Regions from separate parts of the Streptacidiphilus alkalitolerans genome, predicted to be linked through region 1. Evidence: predicted binding sites of a transcription regulator. Region 1 holds the regulator's gene; each other region holds the start of a gene.

Region 1 (7,249 bases):
CAGGGCGGCCAGGGCGATCCGGATCGCCTCGTCCAGTTGCGGGTCGCGGCCCGCGGCCCAGTCCTGCGGGGTGCAGACCACCTCGACGTCGGGGTCGACGCCGTGGTTCTCCAGGCCCCAGCCGTAGCCCTCCATCCAGGTGGAGTAGCGGGGCTGGGTCACCCCGGTGCCGTCCACCAGCTTGTAGCGGCCGTCGATGCCGACCACCCCGCCCCAGGTGCGGACGCCGACCACCGGGCCGAGCTTCAGCGCCTGGAAGGCGGCGTTGACGATGTCGCCGTCCGAGCCGGAGAACTCGTCGGCGACCGAGACCAGCGGGCCGCGCGGGGCGATCTCCGGGTAGGTGTGCGGGGTGCGGTCGCGGACCACGCCCCAGCCGATGACCCGGCGGTTCAGCTTCTCGATGATCAGCTGCGAGGTGTGGCCGCCGCGGTTCTCCCGGACGTCCACCACCAGGCCGTCCCTGGCCATCTCGGTGCGCAGGTCGCGGTGCACCTGGGCCCAGCCGTTGGCCACCATGTCCGGGACGTGCAGGTAGCCGAGGGCCCCGGCGGACCGCTCGTGGACGTAGGCGCGGCGGTCGGCGACCCAGGCGTGGTAGCGCAGCGCCTCCTCGTCGGCGAGCGGGACCACCACCACGGTGCGGCGGCCGTCGCCCTCGGCCGCGCCGACGGTCAGCTCGATCGGCTTGCCGGCCGTGCCGACCAGCAGCGGGGCCGGACCTGACACCGGGTCGACCGGGCGGCCGTCCACCTCGAGCAGCGACTCACCGGCCCGGACGCCGACGCCGGGGGCGGCCAGCGGGGAGCGGGCGGCCGGGTCGGAGGACTCGCCGGGCAGCACCCGGGCCACCCGCCAGACCCCGTCCCCGTCCCTGGCCAGGTCCGCGCCGAGCAGCCCTTGGCGGCGGTTCGCCGGGGCGCCGGGACCGGACGGCTGCACATAGGCGTGTGAGGTGCCGGGCTCGCCCTGCAGCTCCCAGAGCAGGTCCACCAGGTCGCTGTGGCTGCCGACCCGCTCCACCAGGGGGCGGTAGCGGCGCTGCACGGCCGGCCAGTCCAGGCCGCCCAGGTCGATCCGCCAGAAGTTGTCCCGCATCAGCCGGGCGGTCTCGTCGAACATCTGCCGCCACTCGGCGGCGGGGTCGACGGTGACCCGGATCCGGGAGAGGTCCACGGTGACGGCGTCGTCCCGCTCGTCCTTGCCGACCCGGTGGTCGGAGGGGACGATCCGCAGCTCGCCGTGGTCCACCACGGCGATCCGGCTGCCGTCGCCGGAGACCTCGAACCGGTCCAGCTCGTCGACCAGGGTCTCGGCCCGGCGGGTGGCGAAGTCGAAGCGCTGCAGGCTGTTGCGCTCGGCCTCGTCCTCGGGGGTGGCCCTGCTGGTGCCGAGCTCGCCGGCGGTCGGGTGCTCCAGCCAGGCCACTCCGCCCTTGACCGCGCGCAGGCCGCTGTAGTTGCCGCTGGGCACCGGGAAGGGGACGATCCGGTCGGCCAGGCCGTCCAGGTCGAGCCGGGTGGCCTCCGCGGCCTCCTCGGCCGAGGTGTCGGCGTCGGCCGAGGTGTCGGCCGCGGTGTCGGCGCCCTCCTTGGCCGCGTCCTTGTCGTCCTCGCCGCCCTTGCCCAGCGCGCGGCCCTGCGGCTGCGGGCCGAACGGGGAGAGCGTGTCCGCGGCCAGGGTGAGCAGGTAGGGGCGGCAGGCGACCGGGAACGACAGGTCGAAGACATGGGCGTCGTAGACCGGGTCGAAGTCGCGCATGGACAGGAAGGCGAGGTGCTTGCCGTCGGTGGTGAAGACCGGGGCGTAGTCGGTGAAGCGCGGCGGCGTCAGCTCGGTGACCGTGTCGTCGGCGAGCCGGGCCAGCCGGAGCTGCCGCGGCACCTCCTCGACGCCCAGCCCGTGCGACCACACCAGCCACTGCGAGTCCGGCGAGAAGGCCAGGTCGGTGGCGTGCGAGCCGTTGCTGCGGTCGATCTCGCGGACCGCGCCGTCGGCGACCGCGACCAGCAGCACCAGGCCGTCCCGGTTGGCGACGGCGACCGCGGACCCGTCCGGGGCGGCGGCCAGTTCCTCGACCCGGCCCAGCCCGCCGACCGCGACCCGGCGGCCGTCGGAGAACTCGAGCCCGTCCTCGCCCCCGGCGTCGGTGACCCAGACCGACGCACCGTCAGGAAGCGACTGCGGCAGCCGGTTGCGCACCCCGGGCTGGACCGACAGGGCCCGGGCCGGGCCGTCCCGGTGGGTGACCCGGTGGATCGTGCCGCGGACCTCGACCACGCTGGAGCGGGCGTCCGCGTCGGGGGCGACCCGGCCGAGGTGCCGGCTCGCCGTGATCGGGTACGGCTGGCGGTCGGCCCGGGGGCCGCCGAGGCGGATCTCCAGCCGCCGGGGCTCGGCCCGCTCCAGGTCGTCGACCAGGAAGAGGTCGCCGCCGCTGTGGTAGGCCACCCGGGCGCCGTCGCTGGCGGCGTTGCGGGCGTAGAACTCATGACCGCTGTGCCGCCGCAGGTCGGAGCCGTCCGGCAGGCTGGACCAGAGCTGCCCGATCCCGTCGTGGTCGCTCAGGAACGCGATCCTGCCGCCGACCCACATCGGCGAGTCGAGGTTCCCGTCGACCTCCGCGTGCAGCCGGGCGAAGTCGCCCTCGGTGCCGATCCACAACTTGCCCGCGGTGCCGCCGCGGTAGCGCTTCCAGTGGGCCGGCTCCCGACCCATCCCGGCCGAGCCGAGCAGCACCCGGTCGCCGCCCGGCTCCTGCGCCACCCCGCCCACCCGTCCGTACGGGAGCTGCCGGGCCGGGCCGCCGTCCAGCGGCACCGCGAAGGCCCAGGGGTGGGCCCGTGACATCCGGCCGACCGAGCTGCGGACCAGCACCTCCGGGTTGCCCTCGGCGTCGGCGGTCCAGCCCAGCACCGCGGTCTGCGCGCTGCCCCAGAACGTCAGCCGCCGGGACGGGCCGCCGTCGACCGGGGCCAGGTGCACCTCGGGAGCGCCGTCCCGGTGCGAGGTCCAGGCGAGCAGCGTGCCGTCGGGCGAGATCCGCGGGCGGCTCACCGGCACCTGGTCGGCACTCACCCGCCAGGCCCTGCCACCTGCCAGGGGCGCCAGCCAGACGTCGTCCTCGGCCACGAAGGTGACCAGGTCAGCGTGAATATGGGGGAACCGGAGATAGCTGTCGGCTTCAGTCACGCGGCCACCCTAGCCGCCACCACTCCCAGTGCGACAGAAGCTTTCGCTGCCAGCTGATCATCACTTTCGACGCACCGCGACGGACCGCCGCGGACCGGACGGGTCAGCCCCAGCGCCCCGTGCGCCCCAGCAGCAGCGCGCCCGCGGCCACCCCCGCGGTGGAGGTCCGCAGCACCGTGGAGCCCAGCCGGTACGGGGCCGCGCCGGCCTCGGCGAAGCGGGCCAGCTCGTCCGGGGAGACCCCGCCCTCGGGGCCGACCACCAGCACCAGGTCGCCCTTGCCGGGCAGTTCGGCGGAGGCCAGCGGCAGCGCGCCCTCCTCGTGCAGCACCGCGCCGAGCGCGGCTCCGGACAGCAGTTCGGCGACCTGACGGGTGCTCATCGGCTCCCGGACCACCGGGAACCGCAGCCGGCGCGACTGCTTCCCGGCCTCGCGGGCGGTGGCCCGCCACTTGCCCAGGGCCTTGAGGCCGCGGTCGCCCTTCCACTGGGTGATGCAGCGGGAGGCCGCCCAGGGGACCACCTCGTCCACGCCGACCTCGGTCATCAGCTCGACCGCCAGCTCGCCGCGGTCGCCCTTGGGCAGCGCCTGCACCACCACCACCCGCTGCGCGGGCTCCGGTTCGGCGAGCTGCTCGGCGATCCTGACCTCCAGCGCCTCCTTGCCGAGCACGCCGACCACGGGCCCGGAGACCCCGAGCCCGGCGCCGTCGGTCAGCACCACCTGCTCACCGACCGCGAGACGGCGCACGGCCACCGCGTGGCGGCCCTCCGCCCCGTCCAGCCGGACCACCGAGCCGACCGGGGCCAGCCGCGAGGTCTCCACCACGAACACGGGGGCTGTCACGGTGTACGTTCCTGTCCTCGGTGCCGCGCAGCTCAGGCGCGGCCGTTGAAAGCGTCCTTCAGGCGGGAGAAGAGGCCCTGCTGCCCCGGCTCGAAGGTCCCCTTGGGACGCTCCTCGCCGCGCAGGGTGGCGAGCCGCCGCAGCAGTTCCTCCTGCTCCGGGTCGAGCTTGCCGGGCGTCTGCACCTCGACGTGCACTATCAGGTCGCCGCGACCGCCGCCGCGCAGGTGGGTGATGCCGCGCCCGTGCAGCGGGATGGACTGCCCGGACTGGGTGCCGGGGCGGACGTCGATCTCCACCTGGCCGTCCAGGGTCTCCAGCGGGACCTTGGTGCCCAGCGCCGCCGCCGTCATCGGCAGGGTCACCGTGCAGTGCAGGTCGTCGCCGCGGCGCTGGAAGATCTTGTGCGGGTTCTCGCTGATCTCGACGTAGAGGTCGCCGGCCGGGCCGCCGCCGGGGCCGACCTCGCCCTCGCCGGCCAGCTGGATCCGGGTGCCGTTGTCGACACCGGCCGGGATCTTCACGGTCAGCGTGCGCCGGGCGCGGACCCGGCCGTCGCCGGCGCACTCCGGGCAGGGGGTGGGCACCACGGTGCCGAAGCCCTGGCACTGCGGGCACGGCCGGGAGGTCATCACCTGGCCCAGGAAGGACCGGGTGACCTGCGACACCTCGCCCCGGCCGCGGCACATGTCGCAGGTCTGCGCGGAGGTGCCGGGAGCCGCGCCCTCGCCGTTGCAGGTGCTGCAGACGACGGCGGTGTCGACCTGGATGTCCTTGGTCGTGCCGAACGCGGCCTCTTCGAGGTCGATGTCGATCCGGATCATCGCGTCCTGGCCGCGCCTGGTCCGCGAGCGCGGACCGCGCTGGCCGCCGCCGGCCGCGCCGAAGAAGGCGTCCATGATGTCGCTGAAGCCGAAGCCCGCGCCCGCGCCGAAGCCGCCGGGGCCGGCCCCGCCGCCGTTCGCCGACAGCGGATCCCCGCCCAGGTCGTAGATCTGCCGCTTGTTGGGGTCCGAGAGGACCTCGTAGGCGGCGTTGATCTCCTTGAACCGCTCCTGGGTCTTCGGGTCGGGGTTGACATCCGGGTGGAGTTCGCGCGCCAGTCGGCGGAACGCCTTCTTGATCTCGTCCTGACCCGCGTCACGCCGGACGCCGAGTACCGCGTAGTAGTCCGTGGCCACCAAAATGCTCCGCTTGTCTTCTATTCGCGCGCCGACGTTCCCGACACCGCTGTAAGGCTATGACGCAGCCAGGATCTGACCGACGTACCGTGCAACCGCCCGGACGGCACCCATGGTTCCCGGGTAGTCCATCCTGGTCGGCCCGAGCACACCCAGTTTGGCGACGGTCTCGTCGCCCGAACCGTAGCCCACCGACACGACCGACGTGGAATTGAGCCCTTCGTAGGCGTTCTCGTGACCGATACGGACCATCATGCCCGCGTCCGCGGTCTCCCCGAGCAGCTTCAGCAGGACGACCTGCTCCTCCAGCGCCTCCAGCACGGGGGCGATGGTGAGCGGGAAGTCGTGCGGGAAGCGGGTGAGGTTGGCGGAGCCGCCGATGACGATCCGCTCCTCGGTCTGCTCGGCCAGCGCCTCGAACAGCGCGGTGAGCACGGCCGTGACCGCGCCCCGGTCCTCGCGTTCGAACGCCTCGGGCAGGTCCTGCAGCAGGGTCGGCACCTCGGCGAAGCGCTGGCCCGCGGCCCGGGTGTTCAGCCTGCTGCGCAGATCGGCGAGCACCGTCTCGCCGACCGCGGCGGGGCAGTCGATCAGCCGCTGCTCGACCCGGCCGGTGTCGGTGATCAGCACCAGCATCACCCGGGTCGGCGTCAGCGCCACCAGCTCCACATGGCGCACCGTCGAACGGGAGAGCGAGGGGTACTGCACCACGGCGACCTGCCGGGTCAGCTGCGCCAGCAGCCGCACGGTACGGGCCACCACGTCGTCCAGGTCCACCGCGTGGTCCAGGAAGCTGCCGATGGCCCGGCGCTCGGGCGCGGACAGCGGCTTGACCTCGGTCAGCCGGTCCACGAACAGCCGGTAGCCCTTGTCGGTCGGCACCCGGCCCGCACTGGTGTGCGGCTGGTGGATGTAGCCCTCGTCCTCCAGCGCGGCCATGTCGTTGCGCACCGTGGCCGGCGACACGCCGAGGCTGTGCCGCTCCACCAGCGCCTTGGAGCCGACCGGCTCCTCGGTGCCGACATAGTCCTGGACGATGGCACGCAGAACCGCCAGCTTGCGGTCGTCGAGCTTGCGCTCCTCAGGCACGGGCCACGCACCTCCTGTCCTCGGTCTGTCCTCAGTGGGCCGGTCTCGGGACTGGCACTCCGGGCGAACGAGTGCCAACGCCTGTTCGGCCAGTGTAAGGCGCGAGGGTATGCCACCGGAACGCCTGCGCCCTCCCGTACGTACCTGTTGGTAGGCCCACAAGGCAGAATTGCAGGACCAGCCCGATTTCGAGGAGTGGCGACATGCCCAGAACACGCTTCGCGCCCGACCGCGGTCTGACCAGCCGGATGCTGCTGACGATGTTCCTCATCGGACTGCTGTACGTGGTCTTCGTCGGCGCGCTGCTGGTCTTCCTCAAGGGCGCCTGGCTGATCATCGTGATCATCGCAGGCGGCCTGTTCATCGCCCAGTTCTGGTTCAGCGACCGGATCGCCTCCTTCAGCATGGGCGCCCGCGAGGTCAGCGCCCAGGACTATCCGGAGCTGCACGGGACCGTGGACCGGCTGTGCGCCCTGGCCAACATGCAGAAGCCCAAGGTCGCGGTCGCCCAGAGCGACATCCCCAATGCCTTCGCCACCGGCCGCAACGAGAAGAACGCGGTGGTCTGCGTCACCACCGGGCTGCTGCGCCGCTTGGAGCCGGAGGAGCTGGAGGGCGTGCTCGCGCACGAGCTGTCGCACGTCGCGCACAAGGACGTGATGGTGATGACCATCGCCGGCTTCCTCGGCGTGCTGACCGGTGTGCTGACCAGGGTCGGCCTGCAGGCCGGCCTGTTCGGCGGCTTCAGCAGCCGGGACAACCGGGACGGCGACAACACCGGCATGGTGCTGCTGATCGTGATCGCGGTCAGCGCCGTGGCCTACAGCATCAGCTTCCTGCTGACCCGGCTGCTCTCCCGCTACCGCGAGCTGTCCGCCGACCGGGCCGCCGCGCTGCTGACCGGGCGCCCCTCGGCGCTGGCCTCCGCGCTCACCAAGGT
Region 2 (7,249 bases), on a different contig from region 1:
CAGTTCCCCGCGCCCCCAGGCGTGGGGGGCGCGGGGAACTGCGCGAACAGCAACCCCCTACAACGCCGCACCCTTCCTCCGCCGCAGCCCCGCAGAGGTGAGCCGGGCCACCACCTCCCGACTGGACACCTGCACCGCCCCGGCCGCCACCGCCGCCGCGTACAGCCGTTCGGGAACGTCGTAGTGGTCGCGCTCGAACCCCCGCTCGGGGATCTCCAGCCGCCGCGCGAACGCATGCAGTTCGTCGTAGGAGACGTCGCTGACCAGGTGCGACCAGAGCCGTCCGTGCCCGGGCCAGGTCGGGGGGTCGATCAGGATCATGCCTGGAGCGCTCCGACCGGGGCGATCACGATGCCCTCCTTCTCGCACACCCAGTGCGGGTCGGGCCCCAGCTCCGGGTCCACACTGAGCGCCTGCAGCTCGCCCTCGACCGCGCAGGACCCGCAGAGCGGCCAGCGGCCGTAGGCCTCCAGCAGGGCGTCCTGGATGTCCTGGGCGACCAGGCCGAGCAGGAACTCGGCGCCGGCCGGCCACTGTTCCACCCACCAGCGGCGCTGGGCCACCGCGTCCTCCAGCAGCGAGACGACGGTGGCGTCGGCGACGTCACGGGTCGCCAGGTCCCGCAGCACGCCCGCCCGGGCGGTGTGCAGCGCGGCTTCGATGCCTGGGTTCGAGCTTTCGGAGTCGTCCATCCCCCCATTGTCCCAAACCAGGCAAGCGCCCGGGACGCAACGAGGCGGCCCTCCCCGAAGGGAGAGCCGCCTCGTACGCGGGTACTGCCGAACTGCCGATCCGACCGGGAGGGTCAGGATCAGAAGTCCATGTCACCGCCCGGCATGCCGCCGCCCGCGGGGGCACCGGCCTTCTCGGGCTTGTCGGCGATGACCGCCTCGGTGGTGAGGAAGAGCGCGGCGATGGAGGCCGCGTTCTGCAGGGCGGAGCGGGTGACCTTGGCCGGGTCGATGATGCCGGCCGCGATCAGGTCCACGTACTCGCCGGTCGCGGCGTTCAGGCCGTGGCCGTAGGGCAGGTTGCGGACCTTCTCCACCACGACGCCGCCCTCGAGGCCGGCGTTGAAGGCGATCTGCTTGATCGGGGCCTCAAGGGCGACCTTGACGATGTTGGCACCGGTGGCCTCGTCGCCCTCCAGCTCCAGCTTCTCGAAGATCACCGAAGCCTGCAGCAGCGCAACGCCACCACCGGCGACGATGCCCTCCTCGACGGCCGCCTTCGCGTTGCGAACGGCGTCCTCGATGCGGTGCTTGCGCTCCTTGAGCTCGACCTCGGTCGCGGCGCCGGCCTTGATGACGGCCACGCCGCCCGCGAGCTTCGCCAGGCGCTCCTGGAGCTTCTCGCGGTCGTAGTCCGAGTCGCTGTTCTCGATCTCGGCGCGGATCTGGTTGACCCGGCCGGCGACCTGGTCGCTCTCGCCGCCACCGTCGACGATGGTGGTCTCGTCCTTGGTGATGACGACCTTGCGGGCGCGGCCGAGCAGCTCAAGACCGGCGTTCTCCAGCTTGAGGCCGACCTCCTCGGAGATGACCGTGCCACCGGTGAGGATGGCGATGTCGCCGAGCATGGCCTTGCGACGGTCACCGAAGCCCGGGGCCTTGACGGCGACGGACTTGAAGGTGCCGCGGATCTTGTTGACGACCAGGGTCGACAGGGCCTCGCCCTCGACGTCCTCGGCGATGATCAGCAGCGGCTTGCCGGACTGCATGACCTTCTCCAGGATCGGGAGCAGGTCCTTGACCCCGCCGATCTTGGAGTTGGCGATCAGGATGTAGGGGTCCTCGAACGAGGTCTCCATACGCTCCAGGTCGGTGGCGAAGTACGCCGAGATGAAGCCCTTGTCGAAGCGCATGCCCTCGGTGAGCTCGAGCTCCAGACCGAAGGTCTGCGACTCCTCGACGGTGATGACGCCTTCCTTGCCGACCTTGTCCATCGCCTCGGCGATGAGCTCGCCGATCTGGGGGTCAGCGGCGGAGATGGAGGCGGTGGAGGCGATCTGCTCCTTGGTCTCCACGTCCTTCGCCTGCTCGAGGAGCTGGGCGGAGACGGCCGCGACGGCCTTCTCGATGCCGCGCTTCAGCGCCATCGGGTTGGCACCCGCGGCGACGTTGCGCAGGCCCTCGCGCACGAGCGCCTGGGCCAGCACGGTGGCGGTGGTGGTGCCGTCGCCCGCGACGTCGTCCGTCTTCTTGGCGACCTCCTTGACGAGCTCGGCACCGATCTTCTCGTACGGGTCCTCGAGCTCGATCTCCTTGGCGATGGAGACACCGTCGTTGGTGATCGTGGGGGCGCCCCACTTCTTCTCCAGGACGACGTTGCGGCCCTTGGGGCCGAGCGTGACCTTGACAGCGTCGGCGAGCTGGTTCATCCCGCGCTCAAGGCCGCGACGAGCTTCCTCGTTAAACGCAATGATCTTGGCCATGGAAGTGGTCCTCCCGGACAGGGTGGCTGCGTGTGGACCGCGCTGGCGCCCGCGACGGACGGTCCCGGCCTACGACGGTCACTTCCCGTCGCGTCCGGAGCCTCACCTACCCGGCCCGTTGTCACTCTCTACCTCAGAGTGCTAACGCCAATGATTAGCACTCTCACCCCTTGAGTGCAAGCAGATGCCCTGGAACGGGGACTGGAAACGCCGGTAGGCCGCTACCCCAGGGGGGTATCGGCCTACCGGAAGGTCTGTCAGCGATCGCTCGATGGAGCGGTCACACCACGCGGACCATGTCCGCCTGCGGACCCTTCTGACCCTGCGAGATCTCGAATTCGACCCGCTGGCCCTCCTCGAGCGACCGGTACCCGTCCATCTGGATCGCGCTGTAGTGGACGAACACGTCCGCACCACCGTCGACCGCGATGAAGCCGTACCCCTTCTCCGCGTTGAACCACTTGACGGTGCCCTGAGCCATTCCGTACTCCCCTATTACTGGCCCTTTCACGGACCGCACTCCGCGGACCGGATCGCGCACCGACGCTTTGCGCAACACGCGACCGACGCTGAATGTATCCACTCAGACGCCCTCTGCAACAGGGCGCACGGCGGAGAATTCTCGGGGATATTAAGGGGCACTGCGGTGCTTATGTCAACAAAGCGAGGCAAAGTACTCCGGACATAGCGGACCTGATAGACAAATCGCTTCAGGATTTCTCGGCGGACCCTTGGGGCGCAGCAGCCCCCTGGGCTGCAGGTGATGACAGATACCGAAGGAGAAGAGGTTTGAATACCGCGCCGACCGCGCAGCCTGCATCAACCGGAAGCCACTGTACCCCTACCGGGGGAAAGCGAAAGCCGGGGCACCCGCCCGGTAGGGAAGGGCGCCCCGGCTTTCGTCATGCAGTGAAACTAATTCGTTCAGCCACCGGCGACGGCGGGAATGATCGAGACCGCTCCGCCGTCGGAGATCACCGTCTCAAGACCGTCCGCGAAGCGCACGTCGTCGTCGTTCACATACACATTGACGAAACGCCGCAGCTTGCCGCTGTCGTCGAGGATCCGGCCGCGGATGCCGGTGTGGTTGGCCTCCAGGTCCTCGATGACGGCGGCGAGGGTCGCGCCCTCGGCCTTCACCTCGGCGGCGCCGCCGGTGTAGGTGCGGAGGATCGTCGGGATGCGAACGGAGACGCTCATGCGAGGCCAGCCTCTCGGAAGGAGTCCAGGGTGGGGCGGATGGTGGCGGACAGGCCGGTGGTGGGTTCCACCGCGTCCAGGGTCTTCAGACCGTCTCCGGTGTTCAGGACCACGGTCTCGGCTGCCGGGTCGAGCAGGCCGTTCTTGATCAGCTTCTGCAGTACACCCACGGTAACCCCGCCCGCGGTCTCGGCGAAGATCCCCTCGGTCCGCGCCAGCAGCTTGATCGCGTCCACGACCTGCTCGTCGTTGACGTCCTCGACCGCCCCGCCGGTACGGCGGCAGATGTCCAGCACATAGGGGCCGTCGGCCGGGTTGCCGATCGCCAGCGACTTGGCGATGGTGTTCGGCTTCTGCGGGCGGATCACGTCGCGGCCGGTCTTGAAGGCGACCGAGACCGGCGAGCAGCCCTCGGCCTGGGCCCCGAAGATCTTGTAGGGCTTGTCCTCGACCAGGCCGAGCGCGATCAGCTCCTTCAGCCCCTTGTCGATCTTCGTCAGCTGCGAGCCGGAGGCGATCGGGATCACCAGCTGGTCCGGCAGCCGCCAGCCCAGCTGCTCGCAGATCTCGTACGCCAGGGTCTTCGAGCCCTCGCCGTAGTACGGGCGCAGGTTGACGTTGACGAAGCCCCAGCCCTCGCCGGCCGGGTCGCCGATCAGCTCCGAGCAGAAGCGGTTCACATCGTCGTAGTTGCCCTCGATGCCGACCAGCTCGCCGCCGTACACCGCGGCCATCACGATCTTGCCCTGCTCCAGGTCCTGCGGGATGAACACGCAGGAGCGCAGCCCGGTACGGGCCGCGGCGGCGCCCACCGCGCCGGCCAGGTTGCCGGTGGAGGAGCAGGAGAGGGTGGTGAAGCCGAAGGTGCGGGCGGCCTCGACCGCGATCGCGACGACCCGGTCCTTGAAGGAGTGGGTCGGGTTGCCGGAGTCGTCCTTGACGTACAGGCCGCCGGTGATCCCCAGCTCGCGGGCCAGGTTGTCGGCCTTGACCAGCTTGGTCCAGCCCGGGTTGATGTTCGGCCGGGTCGCCACGTCGGCCGGGACCGGCAGCAGCGGGGCGTAGCGCCAGATGTTCGCCGGGCCCGCCTCGATCTGCGCCCGCAGCGCCTCGGGGTCGCCGCTGGGCAGCTCGTAGGCCACCTCGAGGGGCCCGAAGCACTCGGTACAGGCGAAGTCGGGGGCGAGCGGGGTCCGCGCACCGCACTCCCTGCAGGACAGGGCGACGGCGGGACCGAAAGACTCGGGTGTGACAGTTGCAGCAGCCATGATGGCGAGGCCCTCTCTCCTCATCTTCCCCGCGGCGCGTTTCGCCGCAGGACGGAATTGGCACCTTCCCCACCAGGGCCTTGACGGCTGTAGCTGGCAGGAGGGTTGCCGGGACTTCAACGGGCCGTTCCCTCAGTCCCTCTGGATGAGCTCTATGGCGGACCGTTCGCTCCTGGTCCGCATTTGTGATGATGGCAGTGCGTCCGCCGTGCGGCGGGCGTCTGTCATCCCCAAGACTGTAACCGAAGCGACGTCGGCGATCACTGGGCGTCCGCGAGACGAGACGCGCATCACGGCTCGTGCCACACCAGAGGAGTCCTGTGCTTGACGAGGTCGCGGACTGGCTGCGCCACCGCTCCTGGGCGGCCGACGACCGCTCGCTGCCCGAACTGCTCGCCGCCAAGGAGGCGACCGGAAGCACCGTCAGCGTCGTGCTGCCCGCACTGGATGAGGAGGCCACGGTCGGCGGAATCGTCTCCGCCATCCGCCGCGACCTGATGGACGCCGTGCCGCTGGTGGACGAACTGGTCGTGGTCGACTCCGGCTCCAGCGACCGCACCGGGCAGGCCGCCGCCGCGGCCGGGGCCCGGGTGGTGCACCGCGACTCGATACTCCCCGAGCTGCCCGCGCTGCCCGGCAAGGGCGAGGTGCTGTGGCGCTCGCTCCTCGCGACCAGCGGCGACATCGTCTGCTTCATCGACGCCGACCTGCGCGAGTTCGACTCCGCCTTCGTCTCCGGCATCGTCGGGCCGCTGCTCACCGAACCCGAGGTGGCCTTCGTCAAGGCCATGTACGACCGGCCGCTGGAGACCGGCGACACGGTGATCCCGGCCGGCGGCGGCCGGGTCACCGAGCTGGTCGCCCGCCCGCTGCTGAACCTCTACTGGCCGCTGCTGGCCGGCTTCGTCCAGCCGCTCGGCGGCGAGTACGCGGCGCGGCGCTCACTGCTGGAACGGCTGCCCTTCGCCACCGGCTACGGCGTCGAGCTCGGCCTGCTGGTGGACGCGCTGGAACTGGCCGGCCTCGACGCCCTGGCCCAGGTGGACGTCGGCGTCCGGCACCACCGGCACCAGGACGCGCAGGCGCTCGGCCGGATGGCCGCCGCCATCCAGCTCACCGCGCTCGACCGGCTGGCCCGCAGCAACCGGATCAAGGCCGCGGACGACCTGGCCCGGCCCAGACTCACCCAGTTCACCCGCACCGCGGCGGGATTCACCCCCAGCACCGCCGACATCGCGGCCACCGACCGGCCACCCGTCGTCACGCTCACCGCGAACGACGTTTGACCCGGTCACGAGCAGGCAAGGCTGAGCATCATGGTCACAGCTAGTCCGGCATCGATTCTGCTCGCCTCCAACCGGGGCCCGATCTCGTTCACGGTCGAGGACGACGGCACCCTGACGCCACGCCGGGGCGGCGGCGGGCTGGTGTCGGGGCTCAGCGCCATCGGCGACGAGGTCGACTCGGTCTGGGTCTGCGCCGCGCTGTCGGAGGGCGACCGCGCCGCGACCCGGCAGGGCCTCGACGACCCGTCCGTGCGCATGCTGGACATCGACCCGGGCACCTTCGCCCGCGCCTACAACGGCATCGCCAACTCCACCCTCTGGTTCGTGCACCACCTCATCTACAACACGCCGACCACCCCGGTCTTCGGCAGCTCCTTCCGCCGCGAGTGGGCCTCCTACGAGGCGTACAACACGGCCTTCGCCGAGGCGCTGGCGGAGAACGCCGCGCCCGGCGCGACCGTGCTGGTCCAGGACTACCACCTGTCACTGACACCCCGGCTGCTCCGCGAACTGCGCCCCGACCTGCGGATCGGGCACTTCTCGCACACCCCCTGGGCCCCGCCGGACTACTACCGGCTGCTGCCCGACGACGTGGGCCGGGACGTCCTGGCCGGGATCCTCGGCGCGGACCGCGCCGGGTTCCTCACCCGGCGCTGGGCCGGGGCCTTCGCCGACTGCTGCGAGGCCGTGCTCGGCGCCGAGGTCGACCGGGACGCGCTGACCATCACCTACAAGGGCCGGACCACCCGGCTCGGCGTGCACCCGCTGGGCGCCGACGGCGACTTCCTGCGCGAGCGGTCGCACCGTCCGGACGTGGACTCCCGGCTGGCCACCCTGCGCGAGGCCGTCGGCGACCGGAAGACCGTGGTCCGGGTGGACCGGACCGAGCTGTCCAAGAACATCGTCCGCGGCCTGCACGCCTACCGGCACCTGCTGCGGACCCGGCCGGAATGGCTGGACCGGGTCGTCCACATCGCCTTCGCCTACCCCTCGCGGCACGACCTGCCGGAGTACCGCGAGTACACCGCCTCGGTGCTGCGGGTGGCCCAGGAGATCAACGA
Region 3 (7,249 bases), on a different contig from region 1:
GTGCAGGGCCAGCCCCTCGCCCGCCACCGCCCTTGCACGGAGGCGCTCCGCGCCGCCCCTCCCCTGGCCCGGGTAGCGGAAGGCCAGGGCCACCTCGCAGTCCCCGCCGCGCAGCATCAACAGCGACTCAGGCGGCTCGGCCTCGGTCAGCGACACCCGGATGCCGGGGCTGCCGCGCCGGACCGCCGCCACCGCGGGCGGGACCAGGGTGGAGCTGGCCGTCGGGAAGGACACCAGCCGCACCCGGCCCGTGCGCAGCCCGGCGATCGCCGCCAGCTCCTCCTCGGCCGCGGTCAGCCCGGCCAGGATCCCGGCCGCGTGCCGCACCAGCACCTGTCCCGCCTCGCTGAGCTGCACCCCGCGGCCGACCCTGACCACCAGCGGGGTGCCGACGGACTTCTCCAGCGCCTTCATCTGCTGGCTCACCGCGGGCTGGGTGTAGCCCAGCTCCCGCGCGGCAGCGGAGAAGGACCCGGTACGGGCGACGGCGCGGAGCACTCGGAGATGGCGGGCCTCGATCACCGCTCCAGCATAAGCCGTGCTTTGACAGCGGCTGAAAAACCGATGGTCGGCTTATGGCCGTCGGTTTACGCTTCCCCCATGGGAACCCTGCTCTCCGTGAACACCGGCCGGCCCCGTCCCTCGGACCACGCCGACATCGGCGTGACCGCCATCGACAAGCGCCCGGCCGCGGGCCCGGTCGCGGTCACCGCCCCGGGGCCGCGCGGCAACGGCGGCAGCGGCAGCGGGCTGGCCGGCGACGAGGTCTGCGACCACCGGTTCCACGGCGGCGACGACCAGGCGGTGTACGCCTACAGCCGGGAGGAGCTGGACCTCTGGGCCGAGGAGCTCGGCCGCGAGCTGCCCGACGGGGTCTTCGGCGAGAACCTCACCACCCGGGGCCTGGCCACCACCGACGCGCTGATCGGCGAGCGCTGGCAGATCGGCGAGCAGGTGGTGCTGGAGGTCTGCGCCACCCGGATCCCCTGCCGCACCTTCGCCGGCTGGCTGGACCGGGCCGCCTGGGTCAAGCGCTTCGCCCAACGCGCGCTCCCCGGCGCCTACCTGCGGGTGATCACCCCCGGCGAGATCCGCGCCGGCGACCCGATCACCGTGCTCTCCCGCCCGGACCACGGCGTGACCAGCGGCGTCGTCTTCCGCGCGCTCACCCTGGAACCCGAACTGCTCCCCCGGCTGCTGGACGTCGAGGCCCTGGCCGCCCACCAGCGCGACCACGCCCTGCACCGCGTGCGGTAGGGCACACGCAAAGGGGCGCGGGGAACTGCGCCGCCAACCATGCACTTTCGTGCACCCAGGCAGTACAGCTCCCCGCGCCCTCAGGCTGTCACCGACCTACAGGTCAGTGGCTGTGGCCGTGCCCACCGTGCGAGTGCCCGGCGTCAGCCTCTTCCTCGGCCGGCTTCTCGACGACCAGGGTCTCGGTCGTGAGCAGCAGCGAAGCGATCGACGCGGCGTTCTGCAGCGCGGAGCGGGTGACCTTGACCGGGTCGATGACGCCGGCCTTCAGCAGGTCGCCGTACTCGCCGGTCGCGGCGTTGTAGCCCTGGCCCTCTTCGAGCTCCGACACCTTGCTGGTGATGACGTAGCCCTCGAGGCCCGCGTTCTGGGCGATCCAGCGCAGCGGCTCGACCAGCGCGCGGCGGACGACGGCGACACCGGTCGCCTCGTCGCCGGCCAGGCCGAGGTTGCCGTCGAGCACCTTCTGGGCGTGCACGAGGGAAGCGCCGCCACCGGCGACGATGCCCTCCTCGACCGCCGCGCGGGTCGCCGAGATGGCGTCCTCGAGACGGTGCTTCTTCTCCTTGAGCTCGACCTCGGTGGCCGCGCCGACCTTGATCACGCAGACCCCGCCGGCCAGCTTGGCCAGGCGCTCCTGCAGCTTCTCGCGGTCCCAGTCCGAGTCGGTGTTCTCGATCTCGGCCTTGATCTGCGCGACCCGGCCGGCCACCTCGGAGGACTCACCGGCACCGTCGACGACGGTGGTGTTGTCCTTGGAGACGGTGACCCGGCGGGCGGTGCCCAGCAGGTCCAGACCGGCCTGGTCGAGCTTGAGGCCGACCTCCTCGGCGATGACCGTGGCACCGGTGAGGGTGGCCAGGTCGCCGAGCATGGCCTTGCGGCGGTCGCCGAAGCCGGGGGCCTTCACCGCGACGGCGTTGAAGGTGCCGCGGATCTTGTTGACGACCAGGGTCGACAGCGCCTCGCCGTCGACGTCCTCGGCGATGATCAGCAGGGGCTTGCTGGCGCCGCCCTGGAGGATCTTCTCCAGCAGCGGGAGCAGGTCCTGGATCGAGGAGATCTTGCCCTGGTGGATCAGGATGTAGGGGTCCTCGAGGACCGCCTCCATCCGCTCCTGGTCGGTGACCATGTAGGGCGACAGGTAACCCTTGTCGAACTGCATGCCCTCGGTGAACTCGAGCTCCAGGCCGAAGGTGTTCGACTCCTCGACGGTGATGACACCGTCCTTGCCGACCTTGTCCATCGCCTCGGCGATGAGGTCACCGACCTGCTGGTCCTGCGCGGAGAGCGCGGCGACAGCGGCGATGTCCTCCTTGCCGTCGATCTCACGGGCGACCGAGAGCAGGTGGTCCGACACGGCCTTGACGGCGGCGTCGATGCCCTTCTTCAGCCCGGACGGTCCGGCGCCGGCGGCGACGTTGCGCAGACCCTCGTTGACCAGGGCCTGGGCCAGCACGGTGGCGGTGGTGGTGCCGTCACCCGCGATGTCGTTGGTCTTGGTGGCGACCTCCTTGACCAGCTGCGCGCCAAGGTTCTCGTACGGGTCGTCGAGCTCCACCTCACGGGCGATGGTGACACCGTCGTTGGTGATGGTCGGAGCGCCGAACTTCTTGTCGATGACGACGTTGCGGCCCTTGGGGCCGAGCGTCACCTTCACGGTGTCGGCCAGCTTGTTGACGCCACGCTCGAGCGAGCGGCGGGCGTCCTCGTCGAACTTCAGGATCTTCGCCATGCTTAGGGTTTCCCTCTCAAACAACCGAGCCCGGGCACCCGGTCTCACTCAGTGAAGACTGGGGGCCCGGGCGGGGTCACGACTCTGCGGTCAGCGTCGTGGCTGCGACAGCAGCCAGGTGTTACTTCTCGACGATCGCGAGGACGTCGCGGGCCGAGAGGACGAGGTACTCCTCGCCGTTGTACTTGACCTCGGTGCCGCCGTACTTGCTGTACAGCACGATGTCGCCGACGGCGACGTCGAGCGGCAGACGCTGGCCGTCCTCGAAGCGACCCGGGCCAACGGCCAGGACAACGCCCTCCTGGGGCTTCTCCTTGGCAGTGTCCGGAATGACCAGGCCAGAGGCCGTGGTCTTCTCGGCTTCGAGCGGCTGGACCACAATGCGGTCCTCGAGCGGCTTGATGGCAACCTTGGAGCTGGTGGTCGTCACGTTCCGACCTCCCCCTTCGGAGATCACGGGGTGATTCATGTCTTGGGTCGCGAAAGGTTGTTGTGCGAATCCGTCGTCGCGGTGCCGGAACCGCCCCTTCGCGGGGTTAGCGCTCTCGCAAGGAGAGTGCCAACGACGACACTAGGCCGCCGTTAGCACTCAGTCAACCAGAGTGCCAACGCGCCGCCTGCGAGATGATGTGTCACGTGGAGACCGAATCGTTCCGTGCCCTGCTGACCGAGCCGGGCCAGGCACTGCTGGCCGAGCTGCGCGACTACCTGCCGGGGCAGGAACTGGCGGTCGCGACCAGGCTGCGGCGTTCGCACCCGGCGGAACTGGTGTCGGCGGCGATCGGCCAGGCCCGGCTGCGGCAGCGGGCCGCGGCGAAGTTCGGCGCGGCCGACGCGGCCCGGATGTACTTCACCCCGGACGGCGTCGAGCAGGCCACCCGAACGAGTGTCGCCGAGTGGCGCGCGGCCCGCTTCAAGACCCTGGGCGTACGGCGGCTCGCCGACCTCTGCTCGGGGGTGGGCGGCGACGCCATCGCCCTGGCCCGGGCCGGCATCGAGGTGCTGGCGGTCGACCGCGACCCGCTGACCTGCGCCGTCGCCGAGGCCAACGCGGCAGCGCTGGGCCTGGACGGCCTGATCGAGCAGCGCTGCGGCGATGTGGCCGACGTCGACCTTGACGGCTTCGACGCGGTCTTTGTCGACCCGGCCCGCAGGGGCGGCCGGGGCCGCATCTTTGATCCCGAGTCCTACTCGCCGCCGCTGAGCTGGGCGGTCGCCGCCGCCCAGCAGGCCCCCTTCGCCGCGCTCAAGGTCGCCCCCGGCATCCCGCACGACGCCGTGCCCGAGGGCGCCGAGGCCGAGTGGGTCTCGGACGGCGGGGACGTCAAGGAGGCCGTGCTCTGGTTCGGCACCGACGCCGCGGCACCCCACCGGGCCACCCTGCTGCCCTCCGGCGCGACCCTCACCGGCGGCCGGCTGCCCGACCCCGAGCCCGGCCCGGTCCGCCGCTACCTCTACGAGCCCGACGGCGCGGTCATCCGCGCCCACCTGGTCGCCGAGGTGGCCCGGGAGCTGGACGCGACCCTGATCGACCCCACCATCGCCTACCTGACCGCCGACACCCTGCGCAGCACGCCCTTCGCCACCCCGTACGAGATCACCGACGTGCTCCCGTTCGGACTGAAGAAGCTCAAGGCGCTGCTCCGCGAGCGCGGCGTCGGCACCGTGGTCATCAAGAAGCGCGGCTCCGCGATCGAGCCGGAGGAGCTCCGCCGCAAGCTCAAGCCCGAAGGGGCGAACTCCTGCACGGTCTTCCTCACCCGCGTCGCCGGCGCCCCGTCCATGCTGCTGGGGCAGCCCGCGAACTGAGCCGCCGACGCCGGCTCACGGGCGCTGGATGTAGTCGTCCAGGCGGGCGACGGTGAAGCCCTGCTCCTCGATGCGCTTGACCATGTTGGCGAACATCTTGGTCATCGACTCGCCCTTGAGCTCCGAGGGGCCGCGGAAGTGGGCCAGGATGATGTCGCCGTCATGGAGCTTGTGCTCGGCCGTCTGGTACTGGAAGCCGGTGATCTGCATGGTCTCCTTCCAGTAGACGATGGCGCGCGGACCGCAGGCCTGGACCGCGCTGTTGAGGCTGGCGGTGTGCGCGCCGGCCCCGTACGGGGGGCGGAACAGGAACGGGGCCGCGCCGTACTGGGCGGTGAGGATCTTCTGGTCGCCGCAGACCTCCTCCCGCTGCCGGGCCTCGGAGACCGTGTTCATCGCCGGGTGGTGCAGGGTGTGGTTCTGGATGCTGTTGCCCAGCGCCTGCAGCGGTTTGAAGTAGCCGTAGTCGTCCTTGATGGTGTCGTTCATCAGGAACATCGTGAAGGGGACCCTGAGGTCCTGCATCATCCGGACGAACTGCGGATCCTTCTCGGCCCCGTCGTCCAGGGTGATGAAGACGACCTTCTGCGTGGTCGGCACGCTGTCGATGACCGGCACCTGCCCGGTCCTGCTGAGCCGGATCGGGCGGACGGCGGGCGGCTGCGGGGCCGGCCGCAGCGGTTCGAGGCCCCACTTGTGCCAGAGCGCGGCATCGGCCGAGACCGAGTCCGAGGAGGGCGCACCCGAGGCGGACGCCCCGGAGGAGGGGGCGACCGTCCCCCGGCTCGACAGCGGGGACGCCGCGGAGCTGGACGGCAACGCTGGGTCACCGCTGCCGCCGCCGCAGGCGGTGGCCAGCCCGGTGAGGGCGAGGGCCCCCGCCGTCAGTGCGAGCGTCCTGCTGTTCCGCTTCACGGTGCGCTGCTCCCCGTCTCCGACCTGCGTGTTGATTACAGGTCAGGACGCTAGCCGCTCCCAGGCAGTTCCCAGCGGACGGCCAGGTAAGGGTTAGTCAGGGAACCGGTGCAGATCGTCGTGGGTGGCGGGGACATGGGTCTCGGTCACCGGCAGTGACGAGTCGGCCGAGAGGTCGAACGAGGACGGCGCGCGGTTGCGCCACACCATCTCCGAGCCCAGCGCGGCCACCATCGCGCCGTTGTCCGTGCACAGCTTCATCCGGGGCACCCGCAGCTCGATCCCGGCCCGCTCGCAGCGCTCCTGCGCCATGGCCCGCAACCGCGAGTTGGCGGCGACCCCGCCGCCGATCATCAGGTGGTCCACCCCGTGGTCCCGGCAGGCCCTGACCGCCTTGCGGGTAAGGATGTCGGTGACGGCCTCCTGGAACGAAGCGGCCACATCTCTTACCGGGACCTCCTCCCCTGCGCGCCGCTTGGCCTCGATCCAGCGCGCCACCGAGGTCTTCAGCCCGGAGAAGGAGAAGTCGTAGGCGGCGTCGTTGGGACCGCTGAGCCCGCGCGGGAACCTGATCGCCCCGGGATCGCCCTCGGCGGCGTAGCGGTCGATCACCGGGCCGCCCGGGAAGCCCAGGCCGAGCACCCGGGCCACCTTGTCGAAGGCCTCCCCGGCCGCGTCGTCGATGGTCGCGCCGAGCGAGCGGACGTCGCTGGTGATGTCCGAGGTGAGCAGCAGCGAGGAGTGCCCGCCGGACACCAGCAGCGCCATCGTCGGCTCGGGCAGCCGCCCGTGCTCCAGCTGGTCCACGCAGATGTGCGAGGCCAGGTGGTTCACCCCGTAGAGCGGCTTGTCCAGGGCGTAGGCGTAGGCCTTGGCGGCGGAGACGCCGACCAGCAGCGCCCCGGCCAGGCCAGGCCCCGCGGTGACGGCGATGCCGTCCAGGTCGCTCGCCTTGATCCCGGCCTCGTCCAGGGCGCGCTGGACGGTGGGGACCATCGCCTCCAGGTGCGCCCGGCTGGCGATCTCGGGGACCACCCCGCCGAAGCGCCCGTGCTCCTCGACGCTGGTGGCCACGGCGTCGGCGAGCAGGGTGGTGCCCCGGACGATGCCGATGCCGGTCTCGTCGCAGGAGGTCTCGATCCCGAGGACCAGCGGTTCGTCAGCCATCGTGGCTCAGTGCTCCTACGTCGGTCGTGCGGTCGTGGGGGGTGCCGGGGTCGTCGAGCCGCATCACCAGGGCGTCGACCCCGGAGGGCTGGTAGTAGTGGCGGCGGATGCCGACGGGCTGGAAGCCGAAGCGCTCGTAGAGGCGCTGGGCCCGGGGGTTGTCGACCCGGACCTCCAGCAGCAGTTCCTCGCAGCCGGCCGCCGCCGCCTGCTCGACCAGCACGGTCAGCAGCCGGGCGCCGAGGCCGGTGCCCCAGTGCCGCCGCGCCACCGCGATGGTCTGCACGTCCCCGCTGCCGGCCGCGGCCATCAGGCCCGCGTAGCCGACGACCGTGCCCTCGGCGTCCTCGGCGACGGTGTACCAGC

What was found. Region 1 encodes HrcA, which represses chaperone genes, less so after heat shock. Its sites were predicted from a motif close to TTNGCACTCNGNNNNNCNGAGTGCNAA; they were not measured.
Region 2: the regulator HrcA is predicted to act here: its motif matches at 2,553-2,579, upstream of groL (chaperonin GroEL).
Region 3: the regulator HrcA is predicted to act here: its motif matches at 3,575-3,601, upstream of groES (co-chaperone GroES).

What each region holds. Positions count from the first base shown of each region.
Region 1 is NZ_JBHEZX010000004.1:426,745-433,993, reverse strand. It holds gene ACEZDG_RS11390 (S41 family peptidase) at 1-3,192, opposite strand, end outside; gene ACEZDG_RS11385 (16S rRNA (uracil(1498)-N(3))-methyltransferase) at 3,296-4,039, opposite strand; gene dnaJ (molecular chaperone DnaJ) at 4,072-5,220, opposite strand; gene hrcA (heat-inducible transcriptional repressor HrcA) at 5,278-6,309, opposite strand; gene htpX (zinc metalloprotease HtpX) at 6,513-7,249, shown strand, end outside.
Region 2 is NZ_JBHEZX010000003.1:463,727-470,975, forward strand. It holds gene ACEZDG_RS08880 (DUF4031 domain-containing protein) at 58-321, opposite strand; gene ACEZDG_RS08885 (hypothetical protein) at 318-692, opposite strand; gene groL (chaperonin GroEL) at 812-2,434, opposite strand; gene ACEZDG_RS08895 (cold-shock protein) at 2,715-2,915, opposite strand; gene ACEZDG_RS08900 (MoaD/ThiS family protein) at 3,359-3,634, opposite strand; gene thrC (threonine synthase) at 3,631-4,926, opposite strand; SAM riboswitch class I at 4,920-5,054, opposite strand; gene ACEZDG_RS08910 (glucosyl-3-phosphoglycerate synthase) at 5,223-6,188, shown strand; gene ACEZDG_RS08915 (alpha,alpha-trehalose-phosphate synthase (UDP-forming)) at 6,219-7,249, shown strand, end outside.
Region 3 is NZ_JBHEZX010000003.1:123,708-130,956, forward strand. It holds gene ACEZDG_RS07270 (LysR family transcriptional regulator) at 1-522, opposite strand, end outside; gene ACEZDG_RS07275 (MOSC domain-containing protein) at 601-1,257, shown strand; gene groL (chaperonin GroEL) at 1,361-2,992, opposite strand; gene groES (co-chaperone GroES) at 3,114-3,422, opposite strand; gene ACEZDG_RS07290 (THUMP-like domain-containing protein) at 3,620-4,801, shown strand; gene ACEZDG_RS07295 (polysaccharide deacetylase family protein) at 4,817-5,716, opposite strand; gene tsaD (tRNA (adenosine(37)-N6)-threonylcarbamoyltransferase complex transferase subunit TsaD) at 5,810-6,883, opposite strand; gene rimI (ribosomal protein S18-alanine N-acetyltransferase) at 6,876-7,249, opposite strand, start outside.